4 regions of the Methylobacterium sp. 17Sr1-1 genome follow, and region 4 is predicted to be linked to each of the others. Evidence: predicted binding sites of a transcription regulator. Region 4 holds the regulator's gene; each other region holds the start of a gene.
The links. Region 4 encodes LexA, which represses DNA repair genes until DNA is damaged. Its sites were predicted from a motif close to TGTTCNNNNTGTGTTCNG; they were not measured.
Positions count from the first base shown of each region.

Region 1 (5,508 bases), 1.5 Mb from region 4:
CGAGGAAGCGGGCGAGCAGGTCGCGCAGGCGGCGGTCGTCGTCGACCACCAGGATGTGGGGGGCGTGGTCGGGCAGCTCGGCCCGGACGCTGAGGGCGGGGCCGGCGCTCACGAACGGGCCTCGCCCTCGGCCGCGGCAATCTCGGCCGCGGAGTCGCCGCCGACGATGAGCCGGCGCACCGCCGCGCGCTCCTCCGGCTCGATCATCGCGAGCAGGAACCGGCTCGCCGGCTCGCGCAAGCCCGGGCCGGCCTCCTCCAGCGCTCGGCGGACCCGTCGGCCCTGGACGCCGGCGAGGCGATGGGCGAGCTGCCGGCCCTGCGGCGTGCAGGTGAGGAGGCGGTGGCGGCGGTCGCTCGTGCCCGTCCGCTGCGCGATGTAGCCCTGCTCGATCAATTCCTTCAGCACCCGGTTCAGGCTCTGCTTGGTGATCCGCAGGATATCCAGGAGTTCGGCGATGGTGAGGCCGGGATGGCGGTCGACGAAGTGCAGCACCCGGTGGTGGGCGCGGCCGAAGCCGTACTCGGCGAGGATCCGGTCCGGATCGGCGACGAAGTCGCGATAGGCGAAGAACAGGAGCTCGATCAGGTCGTAGGCCGGGGCCTCGCCGGTGCCGGAGAGATCGTCTCCGGAGAGGTCCTGCCCCGAGAGGTCTTGCCCCGAGAGGTCTTGCCCCGAGAGGTCTTGCGCGGGCGCGTCCGGGGAGTAGCCTACCTCCGGCAGGTCCTCGTTGGCGGCGTCCGGGATGGGGGCCGGACAGGTCCGGGCGGCCTGGGTCACGGGTCGCACCTCTTCGCGGAAGCGGGGCTTCGCGGGCCCTCGTCATTTATGTCAGTCTTGTTGACATATCTCAGCCCCATTGATACCCGTCAACCCCGCCGGCGAAACGAACGTACGCCCCGCGCCCCGCTCAAGCACGAACGTTGCGCGAGAACCAGCCAGGCGGAAACGAACGCATACGAGGATCATCGTCATGTCCGTCATTCCCTTCGACCAGCGTGAAGGCCACATCTGGGTCGACGGCCGCATGGTGCCGTGGGCGGACGCGAAGATTCACGTACTCAGCCACGGCCTGCACTACGGCTCCAGCGTGTTCGAGGGCGAGCGCGCCTATGGCGGCGAGATCTTCAAGTGCACCGAGCATTCGCAGCGCCTGCGCCGCTCGGCCGAGCTCCTCGACTTCGAGGTCCCGTACACGGTCGCCGAGATCGACGCCGCCAAGCGGCTGGTGCTGAAGGAGAGCGGTCTCCAGGACGCCTATCTCCGCCCGGTCGCCTGGCGCGGCTCGGAGATGATGGGCGTGTCGGCGCAACACAACACCATCCACCTCGCCATCGCGGCGTGGGAGTGGCCGAGCTACTTCGACCCGGCGACCAAGATGAAGGGCATTCGGCTCGACCTCGCCGATTACCGCCGGCCCGATCCGCGCACCGCGCCGTCGGCCTCGAAGGCGGCGGGCCTGTACATGATCTGCACGATCTCCAAGCACCGGGCCGAGAACAAGGGCTACGCCGACGCCCTGATGCTCGACTGGGAGGACAACGTCGCCGAGTGCACCGGCGCCAACGTGTTCTTCATCCAGGATGGGGTGATCCACACCCCGACCGCCGACCGCTTCCTCAACGGCATCACCCGCCAGACCGTGATCGACTTGGCGAAGCGCCGCGGCTACGAGGTGGTCGAGCGGCGCATCCGTCCCGAGGAGATGGCGGGCTTCACCGAGTGCTTCATCACCGGCTCGGCCGCCGAGGTCACCCCGGTCTCGGAGATCGCCCAGTACCGCTTCACCCCGGCCGCGATGACCAAGACCCTGATGGACGACTACAGCGCCGAGGTGCAGCCGCGGGCCAAGGCGGCCTGAACGGAGGCCGCCTGAACGGGCGCCCGAGCCTCCATCGCGTCAACGAGAAGAAGGCCCCGGGCGGGAGACCGCCCGGGGCCTTCGCGTCTCCCGGTCCCGGTTCGTCGGTCCCGGTCGCGGGTTTTGCGGGGACAAGCCGCGCCTGCGGCGCTCGGACCGGGAACGCGGGCCGGGGCTTCCCCGTTGTCTGGCTGGAACATTCAGAGAACACGGGCAGACCTCATGACCGCCAAGACCCACACCAAGCAGGCCGAGACCGAGCACCGCGAGACCGAGAACCCGAAGCAGGATCCGAAGGACACCTCGAACCGCATCAAGGATCCGAAGGACTGGACCACCGGATCCGAGCCGATGACCGGGGCGCAGGCCTCCTACCTCAAGACCCTGGCCGAGCAGGCCAAGGACGAGGACGCCTACGATCCCGACCTCGACAAGGCCGAGGCCTCGCAGCGGATCGACGCCCTGCGCAAGGAGACCGGCAAGGCCTGAGGCGGCCCGCGTCCCGCGGCGCGGGACACGGTGTCGTCCGAGGATGCAAGCGAGGCGCCGCTCCCTCTCCGCGAAGGGAGCGGCGCCACTTCTCGTGCGTCGGGCAGCCCCGCGCGGCGCGGAACGACCGGCGCGACCCCGAAGTCCTGCTTTACCCTGCGTTAGAAAATGGAGATCGCGGGGTCGGATTAGCCGCTCGGATTAACGCTCGGTGAGGGGGTCTCGCCTATTGTCCAGCGCGGCGGACCGGGAGAACTCGACGTGCGTGGCAGATCGCGGGTGACGGAGGCGCTTCGCCGCTTCCGGCGTGAGCAATCCGGCGCGACAGCGATCGAGTACGCGCTCATCGCGACCTTGATCTTCCTCGCGCTGACGAGCGCGCTCGCCGTCTACGGCAGCACGGCCGGCGGCCTCTACAGCAACCTGAGCAACAAGGTCGGTACCGCGCTGCGCTGAAGTCCGTAGCTTCCGCCCGTCACTCCGCCGCCAGCCCGAGATTGTCCAGGCATTGCCGGATCTGCCCGGCCAGGATGTCGGTGAGCGGGTTGGGCTCGCCGGAGCGGTGGCGCATCAGGCCGATGCGGCAGGCCGGCAGGGCGGCGAACCCGTCCTGCGGCCCGAGCACCCGCATGCCAGGACGCAGCGCGCTCTCGGGCAGCACCGAGACAGCGAGCCCTGCCAGCACCGCGGCGCCGACCGCGGTCGAGTTCCAGCTGACGAACAGGATGCGGCTCTGCCGGCCCCCGCGCTCCAGCGCCTCGATGGCGGCCCGGCGCCAGTTGCAATCCGGCCGCCCGAGGGCGAGGGGCACCGGCTCCTCGCCATGGACGGCGTGGCGGCTCGACGTCACCCAGAGCAGCGCCTCGGTGCGGACCGTCTCGATGTTGCGCCGGCCCCTATCCTTCGTGGAACCTTTGGCCTCGGTGACGATGGCGAGGTCGATGTCGCCGTCGGCGATCCGCGCAGCCAGCATGTCGGTGGGCTCGCACACCACCGTCACCTCGGCCCGCGGATGGGTCCGGGCGAAGCGCGCGAGGATCTCCGGCAGGTAGCGGTCGGCATAGTCGTCCGGCAGGCCGAGGCGCACCCGGCCGGCGAGGTCGCCCTCGTCGAAGGTCGCCAGGCACTCGGTCTGCAGGCGCACGATGCGCCGGGCGTAGTCCAGCAGGCGCTCGCCGTCGTCGGTCAGCCGCACGCCACGGCCGGCCTTGGCGAAGATCTCGCGCCCGACCCGCTCCTCGAGCCGCTTCATCTGCATCGAGACGGCGGACTGGGTCTTGTTCACCGCCTCCGCCGCGCGGGTGAACGACCCACTCTCGGCGATCGCCACCAGGGTCCGGAGCTGGTCGATGTCGAGGGGATGCACCGGATCGCTCCGTCATCGATGCCTGCATCAATCCGCGTGATGTGACACATCTCAATCATTCGCTCAACGCATCGACCGAGCTGGGCTATGACGGTGGGGCGGATGAGCACGGCCGGCCCGGGACGAGGCCCAGGATCAGGCCCAGGATCAGGCCCATGACGAGGTATGCCGAGACGCTCCCGCCGGAGACCACGATGACGATCAGTTTCGCCCCCCTCTTCGGTGTCCTCTCGCTGGCGCTCGGCGCCGGTCGCAAGGCCGCGCAGATCGTGGCCCGGATCGTCACCCTGTGGATCCACCGCCGGGCCGTCTACCGCCTCGCCGAACTCGACGACCGGGGGCTGAAAGACATCGGCCTCACCCGCAACGACGTGCTGGGCGTGCTCGACCTGCCGTTCGCGCAGGACCCGACCGTGCCCCTGGTGCATCGACGCCGCGCGCGGCGCCAGCCCCCGCCGCCGGTCGTGACCGTGCGGCTCGCCGCCCGGGACGGGCGCACGGTGGAGGGGCGGGCGCGGGAGGCTTGAGTCGCCTCCTCCGACCGGATGTCTTCGAGAGATGTGGCGCGGGATTCCTCTTCCTCCGCGGAGAGATGGTGTCCCGTGGCCGTTTCGATGGGCGCTACGAGGATTGACACCCTCGATGTCATCCCGGGGCCGCTCAAGCGGAACCCGGGATGACACCGAGGATGGCAGGACTGTCGAGTGAATCGAGCCATCCTCGACAGTGGGGCTGCTGCGGGGGGAGACGCCGGCCTTGAAGCGCGGCCTGCAAGCGGAAGCTCGGCATGGGGAGGTCGGGTCGCTCCGGTCGTAATAATTCGATAGATTTGATTGCATTTAAAGGATCCCGGCGGAGCTGTCGGGAAGACGCTCCACCACGGTAGAGGCGAGTTCTTTGTGCGTATCGTTCTTATTCTATTTGCGCTATTTGCCGCGTCGTCCGCCGCGAGTGCAGCCTCGATCCCATATATCGATCAAGGTTGGTTCGCCCCAACGCGGGCCGAGTGCGCGGCTTTCAAGAGGGACTGGGTCGGTCTCCTGAACGATCGAAACCACCGTTACCTCCTCGTGGAGGCGGGTGGCTCTGTCGGGTCGCAGGAGGTTGCGATGCTGATCGGGCAGCGCGGCAAGATCTTTAAGGTCCAAGATGCAGCCGACCCGACCATGTTCAATGAGCTTGCGCTTCTACGCAATGGCAATGTGAGCGTCCGATACGTCGGCGGAGACGATCCAATCCGATATGTGCGCTGCACTGGCCCGGATGGGCGGAGCACCCGATGATGTTGGACGTCATCGCGCCGCGAACAAGCTGGCCGCTGTCGAGATGATTCCACGGCTCAGGTAAAATCCATGAGGTGGCATCAAGAATGAGCTGATGCCTCGCAAGGTCTATCTTCGCCTTTCCCGTACTTGCCGCCCCTCCGCAGCCAGCGCTGGAGCATGCTCGATCGCCACCCGGATCGCGTCGCTCGCCAGCAGGGTCGAAGACCAAATATTAAGCCCAATCGCCAAATTCAGAGATGATGGATCGAGCTGTTCCGCGATGGCAGTTTAATTTTCCCCCGACAATGCGAATGATGTCCGAGGCGGGAATATGACGCCGTGAAGGCGTATCAAAAAGATACAAGAGAAATTTGCGAGGGGAGATTCGCAGGATCCCTCAACATAGGTGGTGTTTTGGCGATGAAAAATAGCCTTCTACGCGGTGCAGTTTCCGCGAACCCCGCATTGCTTGGCGCCGTACTCCTCGTGGCTTCGGCGATTCCGATGGTCCCGGCGCGCGCCGCCGG
Region 1 covers NZ_CP029552.1:357,315-362,822, forward strand. Annotated here, with positions in the region: gene DK412_RS01660 (response regulator transcription factor) at 1-112, opposite strand, end outside; gene DK412_RS01665 (MarR family transcriptional regulator) at 109-588, opposite strand; gene DK412_RS01670 (branched-chain amino acid aminotransferase) at 974-1,861, shown strand; gene DK412_RS01675 (DUF3072 domain-containing protein) at 2,084-2,350, shown strand; gene DK412_RS01680 (Flp family type IVb pilin) at 2,612-2,806, shown strand; gene DK412_RS01685 (LysR substrate-binding domain-containing protein) at 2,826-3,716, opposite strand; gene DK412_RS01690 (DUF1127 domain-containing protein) at 3,872-4,243, shown strand; gene DK412_RS01695 (hypothetical protein) at 5,321-5,508, shown strand, end outside.
Region 1: a site for LexA is predicted at 2,054-2,071, ahead of DK412_RS01675 (DUF3072 domain-containing protein). Genes of this name have one in related genera too.

Region 2 (5,508 bases), 2.3 Mb from region 4:
GCTCGCTCCCGTTATAGGTCGCGCAGGCGGCGCCCGACAGGCATCGCGCACACGCGAGAACGCCCGGCTCGCGGAGCCGGGCGCTTCTGCGCGAGACGCTACTCCGCGGCCTGCTTGCGGGCCGCCGGCTTGCGGGTCCGCGGCGCCTTCGCGGCCGGGGCCGGCTTCGCGCCGGCCGGGCGCCGGGCCAGGACCTCGCGCAGGAAGCGGCCGGTATGGCTCGCCTCCGAGGCCGCGATGTCCTCCGGCGTTCCTTGCGCCACGATGGTGCCGCCGCCGTCGCCGCCCTCGGGGCCCATGTCGATCACCCAGTCGGCGGTCTTGATGACCTCGAGGTTGTGCTCGATCACCACCACGCTGTTGCCCTGGTCGACGAGCTCGTGCAGCACCTCCATCAGCTTGGCGACATCGTGGAAGTGCAGGCCGGTGGTCGGCTCGTCGAGGATGTAGAGGGTGCGGCCGGTGGCCCGCTTCGACAGTTCCTTGGAGAGCTTGACCCGCTGCGCCTCGCCGCCCGACAGGGTGGTGGCCTGCTGGCCGACCCGGACGTAGCCGAGGCCGACCCGGGCCAGGGTCTCGAGCTTCTCGCGGATCGCCGGCACCGCCTTGAACAGCTCGGCCGCCTCCTCCACCGTCATGTCGAGCACGTCGGCGATCGAGCGCTCGCGGTACTTCACCTCCAGGGTCTCGCGGTCGTAGCGCTTGCCCTTGCAGACGTCGCAGGTGACGTAGACGTCGGGCAGGAAGTGCATCTCGATCTTGATGACGCCGTCGCCCGAGCAGGCCTCGCAGCGCCCGCCCTTGACGTTGAACGAGAACCGACCGGGCTGGTAGCCGCGGGCCTTGGCCTCGGGCAGCCCGGCGAACCAGTCGCGGATCGGCGTGAAGGCGCCGATATAGGTCGCAGGGTTCGAGCGCGGGGTGCGGCCGATCGGCGACTGGTCGATGTCGATGACCTTGTCGAGGTGTTCCAGCCCCTCGATCCGGTCGTGGGGCGCGGGGTGCTCCAGCGCCCCGTTGAGCTTGCGCGCCACCGCCTTGTAGAGCGTGTCGACGACCAGCGTCGACTTGCCGCCGCCGGAGACACCGGTGATGCAGGTGAAGGTGCCGAGCGGGATCTCGGCGGTCACGTCCTTCAGGTTGTTGCCGCGGGCGCCGACGAGGCGCAGCATCTGGGCCTCGGGCGCCTCGACCTTGGCGGCCGGGTTGCGCTTGGCCTTCCGGCGCATCTTCGGCACCCGCACCGAGAGCTTGCCGGTGAGGTACTGGGCGGTCAGCGAGTTCTCGTCCGCCAGCAGCTCGGACGGCGTTCCCTTCGCCACGATCTGCCCGCCATGGATACCGGCGCCGGGGCCGACATCGACGACGTAGTCGGCCTGCAGGATCGCGTCCTCGTCGTGCTCGACCACGATCACCGAATTGCCGAGGTCGCGCAGCCGCTTCAGCGTGCCGAGCAGCCGCTCGTTGTCGCGCTGGTGCAGGCCGATCGAGGGCTCGTCGAGGACGTAGAGAACGCCGGTGAGCCCCGAGCCGATCTGCGAGGCCAGCCGGATGCGCTGGCTCTCGCCGCCCGACAGCGAGCCGGAGCCGCGGGCGAGCGTGAGGTATTCGAGACCGACATCGACCAGGAAGGTCAGCCGGTCGCGGATCTCCTTCAGGATGCGGGCCGCGATCTCGTTGTGCTTCTGGCTCAGGTGCTCGGGCAAGTCGCCGAACCAGCGGTGGGCGTCGCGCACCGAGAGCACCGTGGAATCCCCGATGTCGAAGCCGGCGATCTTGACCGCGAGCGCCTCGGGCTTCAGCCGCTTGCCCTTGCAGGCCGAGCACGGCGTCTCGGCCATGAACCGGCCGATGTCCTCGCGCGCCGCGTCGCTGTCGGTCTCCTTGTAGCGCCGCTCCAGGTTCGGGATCACGCCCTCGAAGGGCTTCGAGACCTCGTAGGCGCGAAGCCCGTCATTGTAGGCGAAGCGGATCTCGTCGCCGTCCGAGCCGTAGAGCACCACCTGGCGGGCGGCCTCGGTGAGCTTGCCCCACGGCGTGTCGGTGCGGAAGCGGTAGTGCTTCGCCAGGGCGTCCAGGGTCTGGCCGTAATAGGGCGAGGTCGATTTCGCCCAGGGCGCGACGGCACCGCGCGACAGGCTCAAGGCCTCGTCGGCGATGACCAGCGTCGGGTCGATCCGCATCTCGTGGCCGATGCCGCCGCAGGTCGGGCAGGCGCCGAACGGATTGTTGAAGGAGAAGAGCCTGGGCTCGATCTCCGGAATCGTGAACCCGGAGACCGGGCAGGCGAAGCGCGACGAGAACGTGATGGGCTCCGGCGCCTCGCCGTCCTCGGGAGTGTCCGCGAAAGCGACCACCGCGATGCCGTCGGCCAGTTCCAGCGCCGTCTCGAACGAATCGGCCAGCCGCGAGGCCATGTCGGCCCGCACCACGATCCGGTCGACCACCACGTCGATGTCGTGCTTCAGCTTCTTGTCGAGCTTCGGCACGTCGTCGATGGCGTAGTACTCGCCGTCGATGCGCAGGCGCTGAAAGCCCTTCTTCTGGAACTCGGCGATCTCCTTGCGGTACTCGCCCTTGCGGCCGCGCACGACGGGGGCCAGCAGGTAGAGCCGGGTCTTCTCGGGGAGGGCCAGCACCCGGTCGACCATCTGGCTGACGGTCTGGCTCTCGATCGGCAGGCCGGTCGCGGGTGAGTACGGAATGCCGACCCGCGCCCACAGCAGGCGCATGTAGTCGTAGATCTCCGTGACGGTGCCGACCGTCGAGCGCGGATTCTTCGAGGTCGTCTTCTGCTCGATGGAGATCGCCGGCGACAGCCCGTCGATCTGGTCGACGTCGGGCTTCGCCATCATCTCGAGGAACTGGCGCGCATAGGCCGAGAGCGACTCGACGTAGCGGCGCTGCCCCTCGGCGTAGATGGTGTCGAAGGCGAGCGACGACTTGCCCGAACCGGACAGCCCGGTGAACACCACGAGCTTGTCGCGGGGAATCGTCAGGTCGACGTTCTTCAGGTTGTGCTCGCGGGCGCCCCGCACCGCGATCACGCGGCCCTCCGCGGAACGGTCGAAGAGCTTGTCGAGAGAGGCCATGCAGAGGGGCTCCGGGCCGGGGTCGACACGGCCAGGCTTGATGGGACCGGGATCGGCCGGGAGCCCGTGACGTTCGGGGAGCCCATCGACCGTGATGGTGACCAGATGGGGCGCGGGGGCGCCCGAGCCAAGTCTGCCCTCACGACTAGAACAAACTGCGTACAGGAGCAACCGCGCCGCCGGCTTGGCCGTCTATGCAGGCTCTCAGTCGGCTCAGGACGGAACGCTCAGCGCCAGGATCCGGCTGATCTCCGTGAGATTGCGCCCCGATTGGGCGGACCACAGATTGAAGGCGCGCTGGACCAGCGCCAGACCGCGCGGAGTGCTCGGCGCACGCGCGACGACGCCTTCCCGGATCAGCGCCGCGACGACGTCCCTGGTGGTGACGAAGGCCGGCTTGCCGATCGCCCGCAGGACGCGCATGCCCGAATCGCCGCCGAGATGACGGCCGCGCTCCCGCAGCAGTCGCAGCAGGCCGACGAGGTCGTCCTCGGGCCAGTCCGCCAGGACTCGGGCGGCCGAGCCGTGCTCGCGCGCGAGCGCCAGGAGCAGGGCCGCGTTGACGCGCACCGCATCGATCTTGGCGCGGTTGCGGACGATCGCCCGATCGGCGGCCAGGGCGTCGATGTCGTCTTCGGTCAGCGCCGCGCAGGCCGGCGGATCGAATTCCCGGAAGGCGCTCTCGAAGGCCGGCCATTTCGCGTCGATCACCTGCGCGGAGAAGCCGGCGCTGAAGATGCGCCGCGTCATCGCGGCCAGGATGCGGTGATCGGGCAGCGCGGCGATCCGGTCGCGCGGGAGAACCGGCGTCTCGCCGAGCATCGCCTCCAGGGCCGCGAGCCCGCCCTTGCGGGACGCCGCCTCGGCCAGGATGTCTTCGAGGGGCCGCATCACGCCGGCTCGCCCGTGAACCAGGGCTCGCACCAATCCTGCCGCATCACCGGCCGGAACTCCGTGAAGGTGAAGCGGGCGACGCCGTTCTGGCGAAACGGCTCGGCCTCGAACAGCGTTTCGAGATCTTCGCGGGTCTCGGCCCGCGCCACCAGGAACCCGCCGACCGGCGGTTCCTTCGGCCCCGAGCACAGGAAAAGCCCGCGATCGTATCCGTCCTTCAGGAAGTTCCGATGACTCGGTATCAGAGGAGCGACGGCCTCGAACGGAACGAGATACGTCGCCTCGACGATGAAATGCTTCATCTCATGATCCTCACGCGGAGAGGATGCTTTTTGGCTCCGGGACGGATGCCGCGCCGGTACCGGCGACACGCGACACCGTGACCTGAACCGGAGGGACTTGCCGCTATGGCAGGCCGGTGCTCGACTGTGGTACGAACCGGTCGGTCACATGTCAATCGAGGAACCACGATGGACCAAGCGCCGACGAGACCGACACGGGCGCGCGACAAGATCTTCGCGGTCGCGGCCGAGCGGTTCTACCGCGACGGGATCCGGTCCGTCGGCGTCGAGGCCATCGTCAAGGAGGCCGGGGTCACCAAGATCAGCCTCTATCGCAGCTTCCCGTCGAAGGACGATCTCGTCCTCGCCTATCTGGAGGAGCGGTCGCGGCAGTTTCTCGAACGCTGGGACGAGACGTTCGACCGATACGACGACCCGGACGAGCGGCTCCGCGCGATCATGACCTACTTGGTCGAGCGGACGACGCAGGAGGGATACCGGGGCTGCCCCTTCATCAATTTCTGCGCCGAGTTCGCCGATCCGGCCCATCCCGGCCGGCAGATCGCGCGGGCCACGAAGACGGCATTGCGGGAACGCTTCCGGCACCTCGCCGGGGCGCTGCAGGCGAGGGACCCCGGCCAGCTCGCCGACGGCCTGCTGTTGCTCGTGGAAGGAGCCTACGCGATCAGCCAGACCCATGGCGGCGGCCCGGACGGCGTCGGGCACGCGCTCGTCCAGGCAGCGGAGGCGCTCGTGGCGCAGCAGCGGGCCCGATAGGAAGACCCTCGCGGCACCTCTCGCGCCGTGCTCCCTCACAAGCTCAAGGGCGCGTTGTCGATCACCTCCTTCATGACGAAGAAGGTCCGGGTCTGGCGCACCCCGGGCAGGGCGATCAGGATCTCGCTGTGCATCCGGTTGAAGTCGGCCATGTCCGAGACCCGGATCTTGAGGAAGTAGTCGAAGTCGCCGGCGACGAGGTGGCAGTCGAGGAGGGTCGGCATGGCGAGCGCCGCGGCCTCGAAGGCCGAGAAGGCCTCGGGCGTCGAGCGGTCGAGCACCACCCCGACCAGGACTAGGGAGCCGCGCCCCACCCGCTCGGGGGCCACCACGGCGCGCACGCCGCGGAGATACCCTTCGTCGAACAGGCGCTGGGTGCGGCGGTGGCAGGTCGCCGGGCTGGTGTTGACGCGCTTGGCGAGCTCGGCGTTGCCGATGCGGCCATCCTCTTGCAGCAGACGGAG
Region 2 covers NZ_CP029552.1:6,138,759-6,144,266, reverse strand. Annotated here, with positions in the region: gene uvrA (excinuclease ABC subunit UvrA) at 99-3,092, opposite strand; gene DK412_RS28020 (DNA-3-methyladenine glycosylase I) at 3,306-3,983, opposite strand; gene DK412_RS28015 (YciI family protein) at 3,983-4,288, opposite strand; gene DK412_RS28010 (TetR/AcrR family transcriptional regulator) at 4,457-5,044, shown strand; gene DK412_RS28005 (Lrp/AsnC ligand binding domain-containing protein) at 5,080-5,508, opposite strand, start outside.
Region 2: a site for LexA is predicted at 3,239-3,256, ahead of uvrA (excinuclease ABC subunit UvrA). Genes of this name have one in related genera too.

Region 3 (5,508 bases), 2.3 Mb from region 4:
CATCTCGCGGGCGGGAGCTTCTCGCCCTTCTCCTACGTGATGCCGGCCCTGTCGTCGGATCCGCTCTTCGCGGCCTATTACAGCGAGACCTTCCGGCCCGAGGGCGAGACCCGGCTGGAGCGGGCGAGCGCCACCTTCGGCGAGCGCGACGGCGCCGGCTTCCTGCACGTCCACGGCACCTGGATCGAGCCCGACGGGCGCCGCCGCGCCGGCCACCTGCTGCCGGCGGAGGTGGTGATCGCCAACCCCGTCCGGGCCGAGGTCTGGGGCACGGCGGAGGCGGCCTGGCGGGTCATCCCGGATGCCGAGACCAATTTCTCGCTCTTCACCCCCGTCTCCCTGTCGGAGGCGAAGGCGGGCTGCCTCCTCCTGAAGATCCAGCCGAACGAGGAGATCCATGCGGCGATCGAGGCGGCGGCCCGGACCCACGGTCTGTCTGTGGCGCGGGTGCGCGGCATCGGCAGCATCGTGCGGCCGGCCTTCGCCGACGGGCGGGTGATCCCCACCGATGCGAGCGAGGTGCTGATCCGCGACGGGACCGTGCGGCCGGGGCCGGACGGCGCCCCGGTCGCGCATCTCGACATCGCGGTGGTGGACGTCGCGGGCGACATCCACGAGGGCGTCCTGCGCCGCGGCACCAACGCGGCGTGCATCACGTTCGAGCTGTGCCTGACGGCGGCGTGAGGGCGTCGCGCGCGACGGCGTAGATGTGCACGCGTTCGTCGCGGTTGCGGGCCGGGGCGTGGATCACCGTCTCGCCCAGGAAGCGCATGCCGCAGGCCCGCATCACCGCAAAGGAGCCGGCATTCTCCGGATGCGCGCTGGCCTCGATCCGGTCGACGTCGAGCCATGCGGCGGCGACCGGGAGCAGGGCTGTGATCGCTTCGCGCAGGAAGCCCCGGCGCTGATGCGCCTCGCCGAGCCAGTAGCCCACCGTGGCTGTCCGCGGATCGTCGCCGCTCCGGTGCAGCATGATCCAGCCGAGGAGTTCGCCGGTCTCACGGGCGGTCACCGCCAGCGAGAGCGCCTGCCCGGCTTCCGCGAGAGTCTGCGCCATGGCGATCCGCTCTCGTGCCACCGCGACGGTGAAGGGCAGCGGCCAGAAGGCGAGCCACCGGCTCACCGCCGGGGTCATCAGGGCGCTGGTGGCTTCCGCGTCGTCGGGTGCGACGGGGCGCAGGTGGAGGCGCGGGGTGTCGAGGGTGGGCGGAGGCTGGCCGGTCATGGTGGCAGGGTAGCAGAACCGGCCTCTGGGTCAGCACTGATCGGTTGTCGGCGCGGGCGGCCGAGGCATCTGGAGACGAGAATGGCGCTGGTCCCCCTCTCCTGTGTGGGAGAGGGGCCGGGGGTGAGGGTGGCTTGGCTTCAGGATGAAGCTTCGAACATCGAGCTGCGCAGCTCAACGCTCGGTGTCTTACTCTGAACCCGAGCCACCCTCGCGCGATCTCCGATCGCCCCTACCCCTCTCCCACACGGGAGAGGGGATCCCGCGCTTGATTCAGAAAAAGATATTCCCCTGACAGTCCTGCGCCCGCGGGAAGAGAAGAATTCCCTTGCGTCATCCAATGGCGCCCTGCCCGCCTTAGAACAAGCTGTACTGCCCACCCACCCGCACCGGTACCGCGAACAGATCCGTCCGCAGCCGCACCCGTTCCGCCGGATAGCCGAGCCGCGTCATCGCCACCCGCATCCGCTGGTCCAGCAGATCGGCGTAGGGCCCCGTCCCGGTGAAGCGCCGCCCGTAGGCCGCGTCGTAGACCTTGCCGCCGCGGGCCTCGCTCAGCAGCGCGAAGGTCCGCCCGGCCCGATCGGGATAATGCTCGGAAAACCAGTCGCGCATCAGGTCGGCGAGTTCGTGCGGCAGGCGCAGGAGCACGCCGCCGGCCTCGCTCGCCCCCGCCTCCCGGGCGCGGGCGAGCACGGCCTCGATCTCGTGGTCGTTGAGGCCCGGAATCAGCGGCGCCACCAGCGCCATGACCGGCACCCCGGCAGCGGCGAGGGCCCGGATCGCCGCGAGGCGCTTCTCCGGCCGCGGGGCGCGGGGCTCCATCCGGCGGGCGAGGTCGGGGTCGAGGGTGGTGACAGAGAGGGCGACCTTCACGAGGCCCTGCGCCGCCATCGGTGCCAGGATGTCGAGGTCGCGCAGCACGAGGTCGGATTTGGTCACGATCCCGACCGGATGGCGGAAGCGCGACAGCACTTCGAGGATGCCGCGGGTCAGGCGGTAGCGCCGCTCGATCGGCTGGTAGGGGTCGGTGGCGGTGCCGAGCGCGATGGTCCGCGGTGCGTAGCCCCGGGCCGAGAGCTCCCGTTCCAGGAGCGCGGCCGCGTCCGGCTTGGCGAAGAGCTTGGTCTCGAAGTCGAGCCCCGGCGAGAGGCCCGCATAGGCGTGGTTCGGCCGGGCGAAGCAGTAGACGCAGCCGTGCTCGCATCCGCGATACGGGTTGATCGACCGGTCGAAGCCGATATCGGGGGAATCGTTGCGGGTGATGATGCTGCGCGCCCGCTCCAGCGTCACCTCGGTGCACAGCGGCGGCAGCTCCTCCTCGATCTCCCAGCCATCCGCGAAGGCCTCGCGCGCGGCCGGCTCGAACCGGCCGGTCGGGTTGGCGGTGGCGCCGCGCCCGCGGCGGCTCTCCGCCGCCGGGGTCGACCCGGCGAGGCGCCGCAGCCCCCGCCCGCATCCCGATTCCATGCCGGCCTCCCATCCAGACGCGGCCGAGCTTCGAACAAAACAGGAACAGACGCAAGTGCCAACGATCAAGGCAGGACGCGACGCCCGCCATCCGCTATGGCGCGATCATGTTCACGGCAGTCATCCATCTCCCCGGCGCGGTCGATCCGGAGCGCATCGACGCCCTCGCCGATACCCTGGCGGCCCTCGTGGCCGGCGTCGCGGCGGGCGTGGTGGGCGATGCGGTGATCGCCGCAGAGCATCCGGACGATCCGGAGGTCGGCACCATGGCCGAGAGCACCGGGGCGGCCCTGGTGGCGCGGGGCAGGAACCCGTGGGTGGCGGCGGCCGGATTGGCGCGCCGGCCCTGGATGCTGTGCCTCGAAGCCGGCGACGTGCCGGCGGAGGGCTGGATCCGGGTGCTCGACCGGTTCGGCGCCACGACGCAGGCCGAGGCCGTCGGCCGCCTGCGCCGCCCGCACGCGCCCCTCTTCGAGCGGATCGCCGGACGGCGGGAGGCGCTGACCGGCACCCGGCAGGTGCGGGCCGGCGACCTCGTGCGGGTGCAGGCCCTGCGGGCGGGCCTGCCGCTCAAGGCCCGCCTGCCGGTCAGGCCCCTGCGGGGGACGCTGCTGCAGGGGTAGTGGCGCCGCGTTTCAGATGCTCGTCGAGACGCGGCATGATCTCGACGAAGTTGCACGGACGGTGCCGGTAGTCGAGCTGGGCTGCCAGGATGCCGTCCCAGGCATCCCGGCAGGCCCCGGGCGAGCCCGGCAGCACGAAGACGTAGGTGGCGTCCACCACCCCGGCGGTCGCCCGCGATTGCAGGGTCGAGGTGCCGATCTTGTCGTAGGAGATGCGGTGGAACACGGCCGAGAAGCCGTCCATCCGCTTCTCGAACAGCGGCTCCAGCGCCTCCGGCGTCACGTCGCGGCCGGTGAAGCCGGTACCGCCGGTGGTGATGACGACGTCGACCCCCGGATCCTGGCCCCAAGCCCGCACCTGGGCACGGATCGCCTCGACCTCGTCCGGCACGATCGCCCGGGCGGCGAGGCGGTGCCCCGCCGCCTCCAGGCGCCCGACCAGCGTGTCGCCCGAGCGGTCGTCGGCGAGCGTGCGGGTGTCGGAGACTGTCAGCACCGCGATCCCGAGCGGCACGAAGGCGCGCGCGTGGTCCAGCCCGGCCATCAGAGCTGCGAGGCCCGGAAGGTGTCGCAGGACTGGGTCTGGCCGCTGCGGTAGCCGGTCTGGAACCAGCGCATGCGCTGGGCCGAGGAGCCGTGGGTGAAGGAATCCGGCACGACGTAGCCCTGGCTCTGCTTCTGCAGGCGGTCGTCGCCGATGGCGCTCGCCGCCTGCATCGCCTCCTCGATGTCGCCGGGCTCCAGGGCCTTGAAGCGGTCGTCGGAGTTCTTGGCCCAGACGCCGGCGAGGCAATCGGCCATCAGCTCGACGCGGACCGAGAGGGCGTTCGACTCGCGCTCGCCGACCTGCTGCTGCTTGCGCTGGACCTTGGGCAGGATGCCGAGCACGTCCTGGACGTGGTGGCCGACCTCGTGGGCGATGACGTAGGCGTAGGCGAAGTCGCCCTTCACCCGGAACTTCTGCTCCATCTCCTTGAAGAAGGAGGTGTCGAGATAGACCTTCTTGTCGAGGGGGCAGTAGAACGGCCCCATCGCCGCCCGGGCCTGGCCGCAGCCGCTGCGGGTGCCGCCGGTATAGAGCACCATCGTGGTCGGGGTGTATTGCCGCCCGGTCTGGTTCGGCAGCACCTGGTTCCACACGTCCTCGGTGTTGCCGAGGATGGCGGCGGCGAACTTGCCGGTCTGGTCGGAGGGGGCGCCGGTGCGCCGATCGGGCTGGCCCTGCTGCGGCTGGCCCTGCTCCTGCGGCGCGCGCTGGCGCGTCACCGTCTCGGCGCCGCCGATCAGGATCGCCGGGTTGATGCCGGTGACCCAGCCGATGATGCACAGGATCACGATGGTGCCGATGCCGAGGCCGCCCGCACCGCCGCCCGGAAAGCCGAAGCCGCCGCCACCGCCGCCCTCGCCGCGGCGGTCCTCGACGTTGTCGGAGGTGCGAAAATCTTCCCAGCGCATGGTCAGCTACCCGTTGGCCCGTGAACCTTGGCCGCGACGGCTACGCGGCGCAGGCCCGAGGCTCAAGAGTAATCGACGGGAGCCGACACGGTTCCGCTTCCGGGCGCTACCGCTCCCCCTCGTCGAGGGCGGTGCGCAAGGCGCGGAAGTCGCGCCAGGCGAGGCGCTTCTGTAGCGGCTGACGCAGCAGGTAGGCCGGGTGGAGCGTGGCGAGCAGCCGGATCTCGCGCTTCTGCGTGCGATAGGGGAACCAGCGCCCGCGCGACTTCAGGATGCCGTCCTTGGTGCCGGCGAGCGCCTGGGTGGCGACGCCGCCGAGGCAGACCAGGATGTCGGGATCGGCGAGCGCGATCTGCCGCTCGATGAACGGCTTGCAGGTCGCGAGCTCCTGCGGGGTCGGGTTGCGGTTGCCCGGCGGGCGCCAGGGCACGACGTTGCCCACGTAGGCGTTGGTGCGGTCGAGCCCGATCGCCGCCATCATCCGGTCGAGGAGCTGGCCCGAGCGGCCCATGAACGGCTTGCCGATCCGGTCCTCGTCGGCGCCGGGCGCCTCGCCGACGAACATCACCCGGGCCTGCGGGTTGCCGTCGGCGAAGACGAGATTCTTGGCGGTGAAGCGCAGGGCGCAGCTCTCGAACCGGGCGAGCAGGCCCTCCAGCTCCTCCAGGCTCGCGGCGGTGGCGGCGAGTTCGCGCGCGTCGCCCGCCGCCTCGCCGGGGGCCGCGGCGGCGGACC
Region 3 covers NZ_CP029552.1:6,072,928-6,078,435, forward strand. Annotated here, with positions in the region: gene DK412_RS27710 (DUF296 domain-containing protein) at 1-684, shown strand, start outside; gene DK412_RS27715 (GNAT family N-acetyltransferase) at 653-1,225, opposite strand; gene DK412_RS27720 (PA0069 family radical SAM protein) at 1,583-2,695, opposite strand; gene DK412_RS27725 (hypothetical protein) at 2,803-3,318, shown strand; gene moaB (molybdenum cofactor biosynthesis protein B) at 3,284-3,862, opposite strand; gene DK412_RS27735 (neutral zinc metallopeptidase) at 3,862-4,773, opposite strand; gene DK412_RS27740 (uracil-DNA glycosylase) at 4,880-5,508, opposite strand, start outside.
Region 3: a site for LexA is predicted at 2,726-2,743, ahead of DK412_RS27720 (PA0069 family radical SAM protein). Genes of this name have one in related genera too.

Region 4 (5,508 bases):
ACAGATCAGCGACGCGACCCAGAGCGGCGAGGAGGAGCAATGGACCTGAAGCGCGACGACCGGCTGACCCGATCGACCGGTCCCTCTCACGAAGGGTTCCTGGAGCGCACCTTCGCGCTCTCGGCCCACGGCACCACCGTGCGCACGGAGCTGCTCGCCGGGCTGACCACCTTCCTGACGATGGCCTACATCATCTTCGTCAACCCCAACATCCTGGGCGATGCCGGGATGCCGAAGGGCGCGGTGTTCGTCGCCACCTGCCTCGTCGCGGCGATCGGCTCGCTGGTGATGGCGTTCTACGCCAACTACCCGATCGCGCTCGCCCCCGGCATGGGGCTCAACGCCTACTTCGCCTACGTGGTGGTGCTCCAGATGGGCTACACCTGGCAGGCGGCGCTCGGGGCGGTGTTCATCTCCGGCCTGCTCTTCATGGTCGTCACCCTGACGGGCCTGCGCCGGATCATCGTCGAAGGCATCCCGCGCTCGATGCGCATCGCCATCACGGTCGGCATCGGACTGTTCCTCGCGATCATCGCGCTCAAGAGCGCCGGCGTGGTGGCGGCGAGCCCGGCGACCTTCGTCACCCTCGGCGACCTGCACAAGCCGAGCACGGTGCTGGCGGTGCTGGGCTTCCTGATCGTCGCCGTGCTCTCGGTGCGCAAGGTGCGGGGCGCGCTGCTGGCCGGCATCCTGACGGTCACGGCGTTGAGCTTCGTCGTCGCCGACAACACCTTCCAGGGCGTCGCGTCGCTGCCGCCCTCGATCGCCCCGACCCTGTTCGCCCTCGACATCACCGGCGCCCTGTCGGGCGGGTTGCTCAACGTGATCCTGGTGTTCTTCCTGGTCGAGCTCTTCGACGCCACCGGCACGCTGATGGGCGTCGCCAACCGGGCGGGCCTCCTCACGGAGGGCAAGATGGAGCGCCTCGACAAGGCCTTGATGGCGGATTCGTCGTCGATCTTCGTCGGCTCGCTGCTGGGCACGTCGAGCACCACGGCGTATCTCGAGAGCGCGTCCGGCGTCGAGGAGGGCGGGCGCACCGGGCTCACCGCCGCGACCGTGGCTTTCCTGTTCCTCGCCTGCCTGTTCTTCGCGCCGCTCGCCGGCTCGGTCCCGGCCTACGCCACGGCGCCGGCCCTGTTCTACGTCGCCTGCCTGATGCTGCACGAGCTGGTCGATCTCGACTGGGACGACCTGACCGAGGTGCTGCCGGCCTGCGTCACCGCGCTGCTCATGCCCTTCACCTACTCGATCGCCAACGGCGTCGCCTTCGGCTTCATCACCTACGCGGTGATCAAGCTGCTCACCGGCCGTTTCCGCGACGTGAAGCCGGTGGTGTGGGTGATCGCGGGCGTATTCCTGTTCAAGTTCGTGGCGACGGGCAGCGCGCATTGAGGGGGGTGGAAGTCGTGACAGCCTCCGGCTCGCCGATCGACTTCCGGAAACCGCCACTGGGAAGTCGAATCACCGGTTAAGTGTCCCTCAAACGAAGGACGCCCAGTCGAGCCGGAACGCTGATCATGCATGCGGGCGCCCGGGCCGAGCGGGACTCGTCGCGACATCGCGCCCTTTCGTCGAGAGGGCTTCATGGACCAGACCAGCCGCCGCGTCTTCCTCGGAACCCTGGCCGCGGGCGGCAGCTTCGCCGTCGGCGGCGCCTTCGCCGCCACGGACGACGGTCACGCCGCCGGCGCCGACGTCGCCCCCGCCGGCACCTTCCTGCGCACGATCCCCCGCAAGGCCGGTGCGCCGCCGGCCTTCACCATCTCGCTCGATGCCGGCCCGATCAAGGCGACCTCGGGCGGCTGGGCCCGGGACGTCACGACGCGCCAGCTCCCCATCGCCACCGGGATCGCCGGCGCGCACCTGTTCCTCAACCCGGGCGGCGTGCGCGAGATGCATTGGCACAGCTCGGCGGAGTGGGGCTACATCGTCGCCGGGCATTGCCAGGCGACGGTGATCGACGCCGCGGGCGAGATGGAGGTCGTCAACTTCGCGCCCGGGGACACCTGGTACTTTCCCGGCGGCCACGCCCACGCGATCCAGGCCCTCGGGACCGATCCGTGCCACGCGATCCTCGCCTTCGACGACGGCCTCTACGGTGAGCACGGCACCTTCGGGCTCTCCGACTGGATGAGCCGCCTCGACCCGGCGATCCTCGGCCACGCCCTCGGCGTGCCGGAGGCGACGCTGGCGGCGCTTCCCCCGGGCGAGACCTACATCATGCAGGGGCCCGTCCTGCCCCTCGACGGCCCGGCCGCGCGGGCCGAGCGGCCTCTCGCGCCGTCACGGTCGCATCGCTACGGGCTGGCGGGGAGCGACACGATCGTGGATGCCGCCGGCAGCACGATGCGGGTGGCGCCCGCGAGCGCCTTCCCGGTCTCGGCGGGGATGACCGGCCTTCTCGTGCGGCTCGCGCCCGGTGCGATCCACACCCCGCACTGGCATCCGGGCGCGAACGAGTGGCACTACGTCCTGCGGGGGCGCACCCGCGTGACCCTGTTCGGGCCGGACAAGCGCCTAGCCGTGGCCGAGCTGGGCCCGGGCGACTGCGCCTACATTCCGCGGGCCTGCGGACACTCCGTCGAGAATATCGGGACCGGAACGGCCGAGCTCGTCGGCGTGCACGACAGCGGGGTCTACAGCGAGTCGTCATTGGCGGGCTGGCTCGCCCAGGCGCCGCGCCACCTGCTCGCCGCCAATCTCGGCCTTGACGAACAGGCCGCCGCCAGCTTCCCGACGGCGTCGCGGGTCTTCAGCCGGACCGTCTGAGCGCGCGGGCGGCTCACGAGGATTGCGAACGCAGGACGGGGCGGACCGGCCTCCGGTCCGCCCCGTCCTGTCCCTCAATATTTCCGGACGAGGCTCACCAGCCGGCCCTGGATCCGCACCCGGTCCGGCCCGAGCACCCGGGTCTCGTAGGCCGGGTTGGCGGCTTCGAGCGCGATCGAGGAGCCGCGGCGACGCAGGCGCTTGAGGGTCGCCTCCTCGTCGTCGATCAGCGCCACGATGATGTCGCCGGTATTGGCGGTCTCCTGGCGGCGGATCACCACGAGGTCGCCGTCGAGGATGCCGGCCTCGATCATCGAGTCGCCGCGCACCTCGAGCGCGTAGTGCTCGCCGCTGGCGAGGAAGTCCGGCGACATCGCCACCGAGCGGCTCTGGCTCTGGATCGCCGAGATCGGCGTACCGGCGGCGATCCGGCCCATCACCGGCACGCTGACCGACTGGCCGTTCTCGTCCGACGCCGTGGCCATCGCGGGGATGCCGGCGGGCCGCTTCGGCTCGTGGGCGCGCCCGCCCTCGACCACGCTGGGGTTGAACCGCAGCACCTCGGCGCCGGATCCAAGGCCTCCGGATCCATGCCCTGCGGGCGCGGCCGCCACGGGCCCGGTCACCGCGTCGGGGATGCGGATCACCTCGATCGCCCGGGCCCGGTTCGGCAGGCGGCGCAGGAAGCCCCGCTCCTCCAGGGCCGTGATCAGGCGGTGGATGCCCGATTTCGACTTGAGATCGAGGGCGTCCTTCATCTCGTCGAAGGACGGGGGGACGCCCGTCTCGCGCATTCTCTGCTGAATGAAGCGGAGCAGGTCCAACTGCTTACGCGTGAGCATGTGACACTCTCATCCCCGCGCTGTCGCGCTCCGGAAACAAACCACGAACATGGTAAGCGTTCCGCAAGTGTTCCGCAAGCGGGTCTCGAACTGCGGCGGGAGAACGCAGCAGAGGGAAGAGATCCGGGTCAATTCGGGCGATGTCGGGCAGGCAAACCGCACCTCGCGAGCAGCGGAACGACGCTCTGCTAGCGCCGGGCGGGCTCCGGCTCGCGGGCGAAGAGCGGGTTCGGCGGCGGCTCCGCGGTCGCGGAGAGCGGCCGGTGGAACGCGTCCGCCAGGGAATCGACGTGGACCGGGGGAGCGACCGCGCCGTCGGTGCTTGCGGCGGGGGCCGGGGGCGGGCCGGCGATGACCTGGGGCAGCCGCAGGCCGCCGGGGCCGACCGTGGTCTGCTGCGCCTGCGCCAGCGCCGGCGCGGGGAGCAGGAGAACCGCCACGATGCCAGCCCCCAGGATCGACTTCATCCGACGCTCTCCTCTCGTTGAGGGGCGTGTACACGCGAGACGCCGACTGGTTCCGCCGGATCCGGCCCGACTCGGGGGAGCTGTTCGAGTCGGCAGGCCGAAGTCAAACCCTCTGCGTCATCCCGGGGCCGCGCAGCGGAACCCGGAAGCCATAGCCGCTAACGAGGCAGGATGATGCGGCGACCGATCCCGTCTCGTTCTCCGATGTCGGCGGTGATGGATCCCGGGTTCCACTGCGTGGCCCCGGGATGACGCGGAGGGTGTCAAGTTCCGTCGAGGGCCGATCGAACTGGCTCTCTCAGCCCCGTGTCGCCCGATCCGACGGCCCGCCCCGCCCGATCCGCGGCAGGTCGCTCGCGCCGCTGCCCGGCACCACGACGAGGCGGCGGACCTCGCCGCGCAGGAAGGCCTGCAAAAAGCGGTCGTAGTTGCGGAACGAGACGCAGCCGTTCGAGGCGCCGCTCGGGCCGAGCATGTAGGTATGGGCGAGCAGCCCGACCCGGTTGTGGATGGCGCCGCTGCCGCCGACCGGGTTGAGCCGGATCGCCCGGACGCCGTGGAACAGCGCCTCGCGCTCGGTGAGATCGTAGGTGCCGGGCGGCGTGGCGCCGCGCATCTTCAGGTGGACGTTGCGCGGATCGTCCATGTGCGGCCCGAGGCCGGAATGCGCCTCCAGCGACTCGCCGCTCGGCAGGGTCACGGTGCGGGCGCTGATGTCGTAGACCGCGATGCCGGGGCTGGCGCTCAGGCGCGGCCGCGGGCTCGGATCGAGGCCGCCGGGGGCCGCGTAGGCGAGGGTCTGCGTCGGGGCGCTCGCCCCCCCTCCCCCGAAGATCCGGTCGAACAGCGACGGCTCCTCCGGCAGCGCGGCCTTGAACACGCTCTGGGTCGAGGCCATGGCCTGCGTGGAACGCCGCGGCACGCGGGTCGCCAGCACGGTCGGCGCGGGCCGCGCCTCGGAGGGGCGCAGCTCGGGCGGGCGCGGCACCGGCAGGGGTACGGCGACGAGCGGCGTGGTGGCGGGCTGCACCGCCGCGGACGGCGCGGCCTCGCGCGGCTCGGCATCGGGGCGCAGGGCCGCGAGCGGCGAGAGGTCCCGCTCGACGAGGGCGGCCGGCGCGGCCTCGGCGAGGCGCTGCGGCGCGGGGACCGGAGTCGCGGCCGCGGCGAGCGGGTGCGACTCGGCCGGACCCTCGCGGGTGAAGCCCGCCGCGTCGCCCCCGAGGGTCGGCACCGGCGCGAGCATCCAGCCGAGCTCGGCCGGGGAGATGCGCGCCTCGCGCAGCGGCGCGACCGGATCCGCCACGAGGCCCGCCACCGGGGGCCGGGCCGCCTCGCGCGGCATCAGGCCGGCGGCGGCGCCGATGCCGCCGAGCACGGCGGCGATGCCGAGAAGCCGCCGGTTGCGGCGGCGGCGGCGGAGGGAG
Region 4 covers NZ_CP029552.1:1,855,916-1,861,423, reverse strand. Annotated here, with positions in the region: gene DK412_RS08380 (molybdopterin cofactor-binding domain-containing protein) at 1-49, shown strand, start outside; gene DK412_RS08375 (NCS2 family permease) at 40-1,395, shown strand; gene DK412_RS08370 (cupin domain-containing protein) at 1,588-2,772, shown strand; gene lexA (transcriptional repressor LexA) at 2,847-3,614, opposite strand; gene DK412_RS08360 (hypothetical protein) at 3,803-4,081, opposite strand; gene DK412_RS08355 (tlde1 domain-containing protein) at 4,380-5,508, opposite strand, start outside.